2 regions of the Nonomuraea sp. NPDC005501 genome follow, and region 2 is predicted to be linked to the other one. Evidence: predicted binding sites of a transcription regulator. Region 2 holds the regulator's gene; the other holds the start of a gene.
What was found. Region 2 encodes LexA, which represses DNA repair genes until DNA is damaged. Its sites were predicted from a motif close to TCGAACANNTGTTCGA; they were not measured.

Region 1 (6,909 bases), on a different contig from region 2:
CAGACGCTGGTGTCGGCGGTCGACCCGGCCTTCGACGACCCGACCAAGTTCGTCGGCCAGGTCTACGACCGCGAGGAGGCGGGGAAGCTGGCCGCCGAGTACGGCTGGACCGTCAAGCAGGACGGCGACTACTGGCGGCGCGTCGTCCCCTCCCCCGCGCCGCAGCGGGTCGTGGAGACCCGGCTCATCCGCCGGCTGCTGCGCGAGGAGGTCGTCGTGATCTGCGCGGGCGGCGGCGGCGTGCCGGTCATCCGCGACGAGCACGGCCGGCTGTCGGGCGTCGAGGCCGTCATCGACAAGGACGCGACCGCCTCGATGCTCGCCGAGGCGCTCGAGTGCGACGCGTTCCTCATCCTCACCGACGTGCCGCGCGTCATGCGCGGCTTCGGCACCCCCGGGCAGAGCGAGATCGGCCACACCACCCCCCACGAGCTGCGCGCCCTGGACTTCCCGGCCGGCTCCATGGGGCCGAAGGTCGAGGCCGTGTGCCGGTTCGTCGAGACGACGGGCGACATGGCCGCCATCGGCCGGCTCGACCAGGCGGAGCAGATCCTGGAGGGCTCCGCGGGCACCATCGTCACGCCCAACGCCCGCTGGCCCCTGACGAGCACGCTCTAGGCGCGGCTCCAGGCCCGGCTCTAGGTCCGAAGGAGGTTCCCGGTGACACTGGCCCAACGGCTCTTCCGCACCAAGCCGACCGCGCAGATCGTCGCGGAGGGCGGCCGGGGCGAGGGCGGCGAGTTGCGCCGCACCATGTCCCTGTGGCAGCTCACGCTCTTCAGCGTCGGCGCCACGCTCGGCACGGGCATCTTCGTCATCCTCGGCCAGGCCGTGCCCAAGGCCGGTCCGGCGGTGGTGCTGTCCTTCCTGCTCGCCGCCATCACCGCCCTGTTCTCGGCGCTGTCGTACGCCGAACTCGCCGGCACCATCCCGGTGTCCGGCTCGTCCTACTCCTACGCGTACGCGACGCTGGGCGAGCTGATCGCCTGGGTGTGCGGCTGGTGCCTCATGCTGGAGTACGCCGTCTCGGTGGCGGCGGTGGCCGTCGGCTGGGGGCAGTACCTCAACTCGTTCCTGCACGGCCTGTTCGGGTGGCAGCTGCCCGCCGAGATCATCGGCTCGCCCGGCCAGGACGGCGGCGTCATCAACCTGCCGGCCATCCTCATCGTCGTGCTCGCCACCTGGGTGCTGCTGTACGGGGCCTCCGAGAGCGCCACGGCCAACGCCGTGTTCGTCATCATCAAGATCGTCGTGCTGGCGTTCTTCTGCGTGGTGGCGTTCTCGGCGTTCGAGGCGCGCAACTTCACGCCGTTCGCGCCGCTGGGCGTGGCCGGCATCACCGCCGCCGCCTCGCAGGTGTTCTTCTCCTACATCGGCTTCGACGCCGCCTCCACGGCCGGCGAGGAGGCCAAGAACCCCAGGCGTGACCTGCCGCTGGCGATCATCCTGTCGCTGGTCATCGTGACGGTCCTGTACGTGCTCGTCGCCGCCGCCGCGGTCGGGGCCATGCCGTGGACCCAGTTCAACCCGGAGAGCACCGAGGCGAGCCTGGCGCAGGTGGCCGACCTCGCCACCGGCTCCACCTGGGCCGGGATCATCATCTCCTTCGGCGCGGTCATCGCCATCGCCAGCGTCGTGCTGACCGTCATCTACGGCCAGACCCGCATCCTGTTCGCCATGTCCCGTGACGGGCTCATCCCCCACGTGTTCCAGAAGGTCAACCCGCGCCACCAGGTGCCGGTCGCCAACACGCTGATCGTCGCGGCGTTCATCTCGGTGCTCGCCGGGTTCGTCCCGCTCGGGCAGCTCGCGGAGGCCACCAGCATCGGCACGCTGTTCGCGTTCCTCATCGTGAACGTGGGCGTCCTCGTCCTCCGCTACCGCAGCCCCGAGCTGCCCCGCAGCTTCCGCACGCCGCTCTTCCCGGTCACGCCGGTGCTCGGAGCGATCTTCTGTGCCATCGTGATGGCCGGGCTCGCGGGCGTCACGTGGATCGCGTTCGGGCTGTGGATGCTGGCTGGCCTGGCCGGATACTTCCTGTACGGCTTCCGCAAGTCGCGGCTGAACGCCGAGGTGGTCTGATGCGGTTCGACAACATTCTCGCCGGAGCCATTCCCGAGCCGAGGGGCCGCGACGGGATCGTGCTGGCCGCGCTCCTGGCCAAGCAGGCCGGGGGGCGCCTCACGGTGGCGACCGTGCAGCCGCCGGCCTGGACCACGCCCGGACCGGCGCGGGCGGAGGAGACCGCCTGGCGCGCCTACCTGGAGGAGCAGGCCGAGAGCACGCTCACCCAGGCCCGGCAGATCGTGGGCGACGACGCCGACTACGTGATCCACATGCACAAGGGCAGCGGGCGCGGGCTGGTGGAGCTGGCCCGCAGGCGCGGGGCGGACGTCGTCGTGATCGGCTCGGCGCCGGGCGGCGGCAAGGGCCGCATCGAGATCGGCAGCACCGCCGACCAGCTGCTGCACTCCTCCTCGGTGCCGGTGCTGCTGGCCCCGCGCGGCTTCGCGGACGAGCCGCCGGGCGCCTTCGAGCGCATCACGGTCGCCTACCGGCGCGGCCCGTCCGCCGACGCGGCGGTCGTCTCGGCCGCCCAGGCGGCGGCCGCCCTGGAGGTGCCGCTGCGGCTGGTGACGCTGGTCGTCAGCAGCGGCAGGCGGGTCGAGGTCGAGGAGCGGATGCTCGAACGGCTGCGCGACCAGACGGCGGCCGACCTCAAGGCGGCGGCCCGGGGGCACCGGCGGCGGCTGGAGGTGGAGGTCGAGGTGCTGGAGGGGCGGAACGTGGGCCAGGCGCTCGCCACCGCGTCCTGGGTGAGCGGGGAGCTGCTCCTGTGCGCGTCGAGCACGGGTGGGCCGCTGCGCCGCGTCTTCCTCGGTGACACCTCCGTCAAGATTGTCCGGGCGGCCACGTGCCCTGTGATGATCCTCACTCGGCAGCCGTGAAACGGAAATCTCGTACTCGACAAATCGTGACGAAGTACCGTTATTGCCGGGACAACTGGGGCTAATGTGGCGTAGCCTCCCGGATCGGATTCGGCATCTTTTTTCCAATCAGCTTGACCTTAGGCGTCCTCCCCTTTACCGTCACTGTGCGTAACCACACCTCGCGGCGTTTTGGGGGTAAACCCAAGGCCATGGCTACCGATGGTGCCGTATTCGGCACCAGACCCCCGGTGGCTTCGGCGTTCACCGCGAGGGAGCACAATCTACTGATAGCGATACATACGAGAGCCGGGGGGCCACACGATGCCGTCTGAGTACGCGAAGTCGCTGGGTGCACGACTGCGCGCCATCCGCACCCAGCAGGGTCTGTCCCTGCACGGGGTCGAGGAGAAGTCGCGTGGCAGGTGGAAGGCCGTGGTCGTGGGCTCGTACGAGCGTGGCGACCGCGCGGTCACGGTGCAGAAGCTTGCCGAGCTTGCCGACTTCTACGGGGTGCCCGTCTCCGAGCTCCTGCCGGGCGGTGCCGCGCCCAGCCCGCTCGGGCCGACCCCGAAGCTTGTGATCGACCTGGAGCGGCTGGCCACGCTGCCCAAGGAGAAGGCCGGAGCGCTCGCCCGCTACGCCGCCACCATCCAGAGCCAGCGTGGCGACTACAACGGCAAGGTGCTGTCGATCCGCCAGGAGGATCTGCGCTCCCTGGCCGTGATCTATGACAAGTCGCCCAGCGAGCTGACGGAGGAGCTCATCAGCTGGGGTGTCCTCGACGCGGAGGCGCGCCGGGCGGTCGAGTCGTTCTGACCCCGCCGGACCCGGGCCCGGCCCCACCGGCACCTGGCCCCACCGGCTCCCGCTCGGTCGGCTCCCGTTCCGGGGGCGATGTTCTCACCTGAGGGGCGCGCACCGCACTGCGCGCCCCTCAGGCGTGTCCGGCCCCAGTTCTGACGTACGGCTGCGTGCGCTTCGGGGCCGCCTGCGCTTCGCGGGCCGCCTGCGCTTCGGGGCCGCGGGCAGTTCCGGGCGTGCACTGGACAGGGCCGCGCGCTCAGGCGTGCGCTGGGGAGGCCGCGTGAGCGGGGAGGCCGCGTGCGGGCTGCTTGGGCTTCCGGCATGCGCGTGCGGGCGGGTGCGCTTCGGGGCGGGCGGGTGGGGCCGCAGGCGCTTGTGGGCGGGCACCGGGAGGCCGCGTGCGGGTGGGGCCGCTGCGCTTCGAGGGGGGCGGTGCGGGGGCCGTGTGCCGGCTCGGGCGAGGGGGACCCGCCGTGACGCTTCTCGTTCGCAGCGCTCCGGCAAGCTGGACGCCGACTCCGACGCGGGCGTGGGCAGGAATCGTCCGCCGCGCGTGAGGGGCCCCCGGAGGTGACCGGGCGAGGCGACGCGTGCCGCGAGGGCTCGCCGTCTGACCGGGATGCTGCGCGCGTCCGGTCGAAAGGGGCGCTAGAAGAGGGTCGGGCCCTGGGGTGGTGGGGTGCGGCGGCGGGTCACCCGGCCAAAGGAACGTCGACGGGCAACTGGGGTTGGGTAGGGACCCCCAGGATCTCCTCCACTCGCGTCACAAAGGTGTCGGCCTCGGACAGCAGCTCGTCGGCGTCGGCCGCGGAGACGCCGCGGACCATGCCCGCCTCGGCGGCGGCGCGCTTGGCGGCGCTCACCTCGAAGTAGGCGGCCCACTCGGCGAGCTCGGGCTCCGCCTCGGGCAGCAGCTCCCACGCGCTGCGCAGGCGGCGCCTGCGGCCCTCCATCGGCCGGGGCCGGGCGGCCAGGATCGCGGCGGCCGCTCGGAGCGCCGCCAGGTGTGCTGCCACATATCGGGATGCCGGGGTGCGCGCGACCGTCGCCTCCGCCAGGCAGGAACGGGAATCCGTCAGGTGCGCCCGAACGGCGGGCGACAGCCTGGGACCCTGCGGGTCTCTTGACCGTGGTGCCATGTGCACGCCTCCTTGGGGTCGTGGGCGGCTGCCGGCGTCACCACCGGTGAAGCCAGAATCGCAGGCGCCACCGACAATTCCGCCGGGCGGGCCGGACGAGAAGCTTCCCCTCTCCCCGTCCGGCCAGGACGTGCCCCGACTCGTCTCCGCCGACGACGAGGACACGCCCTTCGCCCGTGGAGCCTGACCGCGGGTCCCGCTTGGGGGAAGCGTGGCCCGCGACCAGGTCCTTCGACGTGAGCCGCGAGCCTCACGCCACTACGTCGAACATAATTTCGATCACGCTCGGTGTCAACCCGTTTCAGAACACAGGTTCGATCGGCATGTCGGATAGGGACTCTCGACGCACCCCTCGCGCGGCGTCAGGGGGTGACCGACAGCGCTCCCGACGGGCACAGGGTCACCGCGCGCCTGACCGCCTCCTCCAGCTCCTCGGGGGGCGCCGTCTCCAGGAGGACCACCGTGCCGTCCTCGTCGCTCTGGTCGAAGACCTGGGGCACCGTGAGCGCGCACATGCCCGCCCCGATGCACACGGTCGTGTCTGCCTTGATCTCCATGATGATCTCCCTACCACGTGACGGGGAGGCGGTGCACCCCGTAGATGCTCATGTCCGTCCGCATCGGCACCTCCTCCGGCGGCACGGCCAGGCGCAGCCCGGGGAAGCGGCGCAGCAGCGCCCGGTAGCCGATGCGCATCTCGATCCGGGCGAGCTGCTGCCCGAGGCACTGGTGGATGCCGTGCCCGAAGGTCAGGTGGCCGCCGGCGGGCCGAGTCACGTCGAGCGTATCCCCGCCGGGGAAGCGGGCGGAGTCGCGGTTGGCGACCGGCAGGGACAGGGCGACCGACTGGCCCTTCGCGATGGCGACGCCCTCGACCTCGACGTCCTCCAGCGCGGTGCGGATCGGGCCGATGTGGATGATCGTGAGGTAGCGCAGCAGCTCCTCGACGCCGTTGTCCACCACGGAGGGGTCGTCGCGCATGGCGGCGAGCTGGTCCGGGTTGCGCAGCAGCGCGTACGTGCCGAGCCCGAGCATGTTGGCGGTCGTCTCGTGCCCCGCCACGAGCAGCAGGAACGCGACGCCGGTCAGCTCGTCGTCGGCCAGCTCCCCGCCCTGGGCGAGGCCGCTGATCAGGTCGTCGCGCGGCTCGGCGCGCCTGCGCCGGATGAGCTCGCCGAGGTAGGAGGTCATGCTGGTCATGGCGTCCATGACCTCCGCCGCCCCGCTCTCCAGGGCGAGCAGCGCCTTCGAGTCGCGCTGGAAGCGCTCCCTATCCTCGTACGGCACGCCGAGCAGCTCGCAGATCACCAGCGACGGGATGGGCAGGGCGAACTGCTCGACCAGGTCGGCGGGCTTGCCCGCGGCCTCCATGGCGTCGAGGCGGGCGTGGGTGATCTCCTCGATGCGGGGTTCGAGCTGCTTCATCCGGCGGACGGTGAACTGGCCGGTGAGCAGCTTGCGGTAGCGGGTGTGCTCGGGCGCGTCCATGCGCAGGAAGAACCCGGGCGGCACGAAGGCCTTCTCCCGCAGTTCCTTGGCGACGGCCGCGCGGGCCGGGATGGTGGGGTGGATGTGCTCGGGCCGGTTGCTGAAGCGGGGGTCGGCGAGGACGGCGCGCACAGCGGTGTAGCCCGTGGCCAGCCAGCCCTCGTGGCCGTCGGCGAACGTCAGCCGGTGGAGAGGCGCCTCCCCGCCCAGCTCGGTGAGGCGGTCGGGAGGGTCGAAGGGGCGTTCGCGGTCGGTGGACATGGTCAGCTCGGACATCTGTGGTCTCCTTCCGGGTCACCTTCCACAAAACATCAGCGAATGCAAACTTTCAACGGATGAAAAACTAAAATGCGTGCAGTACAGTTCCGCCATGGCGGGAATCCGGGAGCGCAAGAAGCAGCGCACGCGCCGGGCGCTGATCGAGGCCGCGCTCCGGCTGTTCGCCGAGAAGGGCTACGAGGAGACCACGCTCGCGGAGATCGCGGCGGAGGCCGACGTGTCGACGCGCACGTTCTTCAGCTACTTCGCGAGCAAGGAGGACGTGATCT
Region 2 (6,909 bases):
ACTCGAGGATCGACTCCATCTGGTCGTCCACCGAGAGGATGAAACAGGCACTGACCTGCTGCGGCGACTGGGTGCCCACGTTGAACCAGACCGGCGAGTTGAAGGCGAAGATCTGGTGGACCAGCGCGTACTTCAGCTCGTGGTCGAAGATCTCGGCGTCCTCGTCGTCGGCGAAGTAGCCGTGCTCGATCGCGGTGCGGGTGTAGACGCCCACCACGCGGTCCACGAGCTGCTTCAGGCTCCACTCGCGCTGCGGCGTGCCGACGGCGCCGCGGAAGTACTTGGTGGTCACGATGTTGGCCGCGTTGACCGACCAGAACTCGGGGAACTCGACGCCCCGCTGCTCGAAGTTGATCGAGCCGTCCCGCCAGTTGGTCATGACGACGTCGCGGCGCTCCCACGCGATCTCGTCATACGGATGCACGCCCGGCTTGGTGAAGATCCGCTTCATCTTCAGGCCCTTGCGGGGACGCTTGCCTCCGCGCGCGACTGAACCGCTTGCCGTCTCCGTCATGACTCCCCCTTCTCCGCCTTCAACTGTTCGATCTCGGCCTCGAAGTCCGCCAAGGTCTCGAAACCGCGATATACCGATGCGAACCGCAGGTAGGCCACCTCGTCCAGCTCCCGCAGCGGGCCCAGGATCGCCAGGCCCACCTCGTTCGAGGGGATCTCCGCCGCTCCCCTCGCCCGGATGGCCTCCTCGACCCGTTGCCCGAGCTGGGCCAGGGAGTCCTCGCTGACCGGCCTGCCCTGGCAGGCCCGCCGCACGCCCGCGACCACCTTGTCCCGCGAGAACGGCTCCGTCACGCCGCTGCGCTTGCTCACCATGAGGAGTACGGTCTCCTGGGTGGTGAACCGGCGGCCGCACTCGGGACAGGTGCGGCGACGCCGGATCGCGCCGCCGTCATCCGTCGAGCGGCTGTCGATGACCCTCGTGTCAGGATGGCGACAGAACGGACAATGCACGCGTTTCGCCTCCTGCCCCGCGGCCACCCCACCCGGCCCTCGCCGCCGCGCGAACGCCCCTGCCCAGGCTGACCAGGGAACGCTCACGCCCGCACCATGGCATGCCATGGTGCGGTCACGAAAACACAAGGTGTGGTGAACTACATCGGTGTAAGTACTAGATGTTGTGGTCCAACCGTAGAAGCGCGCGACCATGAACGCAAGTTGAGCCACAGGCGTCCCAGGGAAGCCGCTGATCAGCACGGCATGTTCCCGCCCGCCCGGCGTGTCGGCCCCTTCTGGCTACGTAGGCCCCGCTGAACTGCCCTGTAAGCGGAAAGAACACCATCCACACAGGTTCAAAACCTATGCCGCATCTCAGACCCCCGAGACCGTGCCCTTCGCCCCGGCTCCGCCCCCTGTGGAGCCGGACCGACTCGCCGAACCGCCACCGCCTCGTAGCGGGCGCTGCGTGCGGTGACGGCGAGGTGCGGCCGCCCTGCGGCGTTACCTGACCAAGCTGATTCTGCCGCGTGACGCGCCCATCAAGGATGGCGGCCGGAACCACCGCCGTGCAGTCACCGCCCATCGTCCTCGGCGGAAGGTCGGCGCGCGGCCACGCGAGGACGGGCCCCCTCGACGAGCGAGAGCAGCGAAGGACTCCACGGTGACCGGGTCAGGGGTCGCCTGCGCGAGTCAGCTTCGCGCGATCAACCGTACGCACCTCTGCGCGGGAAGGAGCACGCCGCCATCAAGCCTGGACGGCCGTCGAAGCGTGCACGGCCGTCGAAGCGACGGACGTAGCGGCATTCGCTGTCGTAGCGGCATTCGCTGTCGTGGCGGCGTGGGTGGCCGTGGCGGCGTGGGCGGGCGTGGCGGCGTGGGCGGCCGTTCTGGTGCCGAGCCAGAAGCCGCACAGCGACAACAGCGCCGCCACCGCGACCATGATCGCGGCCCGTCCGCGACGGGTGAGCCGCACCGGCGCCGCCCGCCGCCCGCGCTTCCCGGGCACGGGCCCCGTCCGCATGGGCCCCTTCCGAACGGCGCCCCTCCTCCGGACAGACCCCATCCGAACAGACCCCTTCCGCACGGCCCTTCGCCCGAGCGCTCCCCGTCGCCTCTCACCAGCCCCGGAGCCGAGCCCCGCCTCTCGGCCCTCCCCGAACCCTCGCCCCTGATCGCCCCTTCGCGCCTGGCCGGCCCCTCGTTTCTGGCCGGATCCTCGCCCCCGGCCCGCTGCGGCCGCCTCACTGCGGCCACCCTGAACGACAGAGCCGATCCGCGCCACCGGCACAGACCCGCCGCCCCGGCCGCCCGCCCCTGCCGACCGGTTCGCCGGAAACGAGCCGCCTCCCCGTGCCCGCCGGCCTTCCGGGACGGTTGTGCCTCCCCCGCCCGGCCCGCCGCCCCTCCTTCCGGGTCGCCCAGCCGGGAGGCCGAGGCCCTCGGCCTCTGCTCTGGGGGGTGGTACGAGCCACAGCTGGGGTCTTCCTCCCGCGGCGAAGGCGCGACCGGCCCCGCGGGCCGCCGTCGCGTCGGCGCCCGGCGACGCACCACCACTACGCGAGACGTCCTCCCGCATCTGAACCCCACCCCTCGAAGTGACCCCTGCGGTCCACCCGGCCGCGCGGGCTCGGTCGCCGCGCCCGGCCCTACCATCCAGTACGCCCAGAACGCCCGAAGCGCTCAGCCGATCCGCCTCACAGCACGCGACCCGCCGTCACGACGGGCCGGCGCCCATCTCCACACACCCGCGACCGCCTTCCCCTGAAGCACGGCTCGGTCCCATCTCCACGCACCGCGACACCCTCCCCCTTGAGCACGGCTCGGTCCCATCTCCACGCACCGCGACCGCCTCCCCCTGGGGTACGGCTCGGCCCCTGCCCGTGGGTGACGCCGAGCTCCGCACGATGACCAACGAGCGTGGCGTGTCGGCTCCGGCCGTCCTGCAGCCGTCCTGCAGCTGCCCTGCCGTCGTTCTGCGTCCGGCCACTCTCGCCACCTGACCACCACCACCTCGGCCCCGCCTGGATGGTGAATTGTCGCGCAAACCGAGGCGTTCGCGAATACTGAACGCTTTGTCCTCCCCCACAGTCCGCCCGCCCCCAACACCGTCGTTCTTGATCGCCTTTGTACGGCCCTCGGCGACCCGCTGCCGTCCGGCGTCTTCGCTGGTCATGTCCGTGACCGCGGTGACGCGCACGATTGACCTCCCCGCCGTCCGGGTCCGAGAAAAAGACCCAATAAAGATCAGCAAATCGAACACGGTGTCGATCGAACTCCCGTACGATGTTGTACACCACGCCACTGATAATTTCGAGGACGACTCGAACAATTGTTTGAAGATGATCTTCAACAGCGATACGGTCGCTGTGTGCGACATGGAGACCACGGACCGGGAGGGCAGGCCGGAGCGGCAGGCCACCCGGCGACGAGGAGGAGAGCATGAGCGAGCGAGATGACGCAAACGGGGTCACAGACCTCGCGGTGCGCCGGCGCGACTCCCTGGGCCTGACGCCCAGGCAGCGCAAGATTCTCGAAGTGATTCGCGATTCGGTGCAACAGCGCGGATATCCGCCGTCCATGCGTGAGATCGGCGAGGCCGTCCAGCTGACGAGCACGTCGAGCGTGTCGCACCAGTTGACGGCGTTGCAGCGCAAGGGCTATCTGCGGCGTGACCCGCACCGGCCGCGCGCCCTCGAAGTCCGCCTGCCGGGCGAGCCGGCACTGTGGGTCGACCCCGACGCCTCCTCCGAGGAGCCCACGGTGAGCAGGCCCACGGCCGCCTATGTGCCGCTGGTCGGCCGGATCGCCGCCGGTGGGCCGATCCTCGCCGAGGAGAGCGTCGAAGACGTCTTCGCGCTGCCCAAGCAACTCGTCGGCGAGGGCACCCTGTTCCTCCTCCAGGTCGCCGGTGACTCCATGATCGAAGCCGCCATCGCCGACGGCGACTGGGTGGTCGTGCGTCAGCAGCCCGTCGCCGAGAGCGGCGACATCGTGGCCGCCATGATCGACGGCGAGGCCACGGTCAAGACCTTCAAGCGCAAGGACGGCCACGTCTGGCTGGTCCCCCACAACCCCAACTACGACCCGATCCCCGGCGACGAGGCCAGCGTCCTGGGCAAGGTCGTGGCGGTCCTCCGCCGCCTCTGACCCACCCCACCACCGCCGACGGCTCCCCGGGAGCACCCCGGGGAGCCGCGACCAGCACCGGCAGCCTTCGTTCCTCGCCCTCGGCGTTGAGCTCGTCGAGCCCGGCATCGAGCCCTGCCCCGGTCGCGGCACTCCACTCGCGCCCTGCCTCGGTCACGGCGTTCGAGTCGAGCTCTGCCCCGGTCACGGCAGCCCACTCGTGCCCTTGCCCCAATCGCGATGTTCGAGTTCGAGCCCTGCCCCGGTAGCGGCGGTCGAGTCGAGCCGGCGGCCAGGGCGGCGGACCAGGTGACGGCCTCCGCACCCACCGGCTGAACGCAGTAGTGGCCGGGAGATGCTGGAAGCCCTGAGGAAGTGGCCGGGGCTGCAAGGCCGGTCAACGGTGCTCGCTCAGCGCCGTGCGCTCGCGCCACCGAGTGTCAGCGGGACGTAGCCGATACGGACTCACCCGGTTGCCGCGCCCCCGGCAGGGCGGTGAAACGTCGGGTCGAGATGGCGACGAGGAGTCCGAGGGCGGCGTAAGCTCCGCCGAGCAGGCTGGCGGCCGGCCATCCCGCGGCGCTGTAGGCCCACGTGGTGGTGATCGCGCCGAGCGCGGAGCCGAGGGAGTAGAAGGCCATGTAGGCGCCGATGACGCTGCTGCTCTGGTCGGGGCGGGCGGCGGTGAGCAGGTGCTGGCTGCTGACGTGAACGGCTTGCACGGCGAAGTCCAGAAGGATGACGCCGACGATCAACAGCCACAGCGATGACCCCGCTTGACCGATCAGCAGCCACGCGGCTGTGAGCAGGGCCAGCGACCAGCAGGTGACCGAGGGCGCCAGTCCACGGTCGGCCCATCGGCCGGCCCGGGCCGCGCCCAGCGCCCCGGTGAGACCGGCGAGTCCGAACAGTCCGATCTCGGTGGTGCCGAAGTGCCACGGCGCGTCGCCGAGCGGGAGCGCCAGTCCGCTCCACAGCGTGCCGAAGGAGGCGAACAGGAAGAACGCGACCAGCCCTCGGCTGAGGAAGAGCCGGTCGCCGACCACCAGACGGCCCACCGATGACAGCAACTGCCCGTACCGGGCTCGGGAGCGGCGGATGTCGGCCTTGAGGGTGAATCGGGCGGCGAGCGCGAGCATCGCGCAAAGCCCGGCGATGACGAGGTAGACCATGCGCCAGTCGGCCAGCTCGCCCAAGGTGCCCGCGACCACCCGCACTCCGAGAATCCCGATGACCACGCCCGAGGTGACCACTCCGATGTTGCGGCCGCGCTCGCCGGGCGGCGAGACGGCGGCGACGTAGGCCACCGTGATCTGGACGACCACGGCGAACAGGCCGGCCAGGGCCAGGCCCGCGATCGCGATGCCGCCGCTGGGCGCGGCGGCGGCCACCCCCGCGCCTGCCGCTGTGAGCAGCAGGTGCACCGTGATGAGTCTGCGGCGGTCGAACAGGTCACCGAACGGGACCAGCAGCACCAGCCCCGCCAGATAGCCGATCTGGCCGGCGGCGACCAGCCACCCCAGCGCCCCTTCCCTCAGCCCGAGGTCCTCGCCCGCGGCCTCGAGAACCGGCTGGATGCCGTAGATGGTCGACACCGCCACCGCGCACACCAGCGCGAGCACGGCCCGCTGCCTCCCGGTCAATCCTGACGCCATATCACCCTCCGATAAGTTGCGAAATGCAACTCATCTGACGCTAGGGCATACTGGTTTCATATTGCAACTCATTGCGGAGGGCCCAGTGAACGTCACACTCGCTGCGGGAAGCGCCTGGACCGACCCGGCCTGCCCGGTCGCGCGGACCGTCGACCTGATCGGCGACCGGTGGAGCCTGCTGATCATCCGCGACGCGATGGACGGGGCGACGACCTTCACCGAGTTCCATCAGGGGCTGGGGATCGCCCGCAACATCCTCACCGACCGGCTCCGCAGGCTCGTCGAGCACGGCATCCTGGACAAGGGCGCCGCCACCGACGGCAGACGACACACCTACCGGCTCACCGAAGCCGGGCAGGATCTCTTCACGGCCGTCGTCGCTCTCCGCCAATGGGGCGAGCGCCACGCCTTCGCCCCGGACGAGCCGCACTCCATCCTCGTCGACGGCCAAGGGCGGCAGCTTCCCCGGCTCCACCCGCTCGGCCAGGACGGCGCGCCGCTCTCCGTCGAGGCGTCGCACGTGCGGAAGACCGCCCTGCCGCGCTCCCGTTGAGGCGCCGCTCCCCCGATCCGCCTCCCCGGTCCGCAGCCGGCCCTCGCATCTGGCGACAAAGCGCCGGAAATCTAGAATTATCCGGTGACCGATGCAACGAGCCCCAATGACCTCAAGGCCCTGCACGACGGGTTGAAGTGGGCCAAAGCTGGTCCCGGCGTCATTCCCGCCTGGGTGGCCGACATGGACCTGCCCACGGCCCCCGCGGTGGCCGAAGCCCTGAGGCGGCGCGCCGAGGGCGATCTCGGCTACCCGATCTGGCTTGACGATCCCGGCTGCGGACCCCTGGCGGAGGCGTTCGCCGAACGCATGGCCGCCCGGTACTCCTGGAGCCCCGACCCGGGGTTCGTGCGGACCTTCTCCGACATCAACCAGGCCCTCCAGGTGATCCTCCACGTGTGGACCCGGCCGGGCGACGGGGTGGCGCTCCACACCCCGGCCTACCACCCGTTCCTGGGCACGCTGGAGACCATGGACCGGCCACTCACGCCGCTCCAGCTCGTGCCCGACGAGGGTGACTCATGGCGGTTCGAGGTGCCCGACCTGTCCGGGTGCCGGGTGCTGCTGCTGGTCAACCCGCAGAACCCGACCGGCCGCGTCTTCACCCGGCGGGAGCTGGAGGAG

Region 1: ABZS51_RS28480 (SAV_6107 family HEPN domain-containing protein) is a predicted target of LexA. The motif match lies at 5,137-5,152, and genes of this name have one in related genera.

What each region holds. Positions count from the first base shown of each region.
Region 1 is NZ_JBEXDT010000068.1:2,411-9,319, reverse strand. Features, by position in the region: gene arcC (carbamate kinase) at 1-618, shown strand, start outside; gene ABZS51_RS28495 (amino acid permease) at 661-2,082, shown strand; gene ABZS51_RS28490 (universal stress protein) at 2,082-2,948, shown strand; gene ABZS51_RS28485 (transcriptional regulator) at 3,252-3,746, shown strand; gene ABZS51_RS28480 (SAV_6107 family HEPN domain-containing protein) at 4,427-4,873, opposite strand; gene ABZS51_RS28475 (ferredoxin) at 5,236-5,430, opposite strand; gene ABZS51_RS28470 (cytochrome P450) at 5,441-6,637, opposite strand; gene ABZS51_RS28465 (helix-turn-helix domain-containing protein) at 6,732-6,909, shown strand, end outside.
Region 2 is NZ_JBEXDT010000095.1:9,236-16,144, reverse strand. Features, by position in the region: gene ABZS51_RS34290 (vitamin B12-dependent ribonucleotide reductase) at 1-514, opposite strand, end outside; gene nrdR (transcriptional regulator NrdR) at 511-966, opposite strand; gene ABZS51_RS34280 (hypothetical protein) at 1,697-1,972, opposite strand; gene lexA (transcriptional repressor LexA) at 3,391-4,098, shown strand; gene ABZS51_RS34270 (MFS transporter) at 4,518-5,732, opposite strand; gene ABZS51_RS34265 (helix-turn-helix domain-containing protein) at 5,818-6,285, shown strand; gene ABZS51_RS34260 (aminotransferase class I/II-fold pyridoxal phosphate-dependent enzyme) at 6,370-6,909, shown strand, end outside.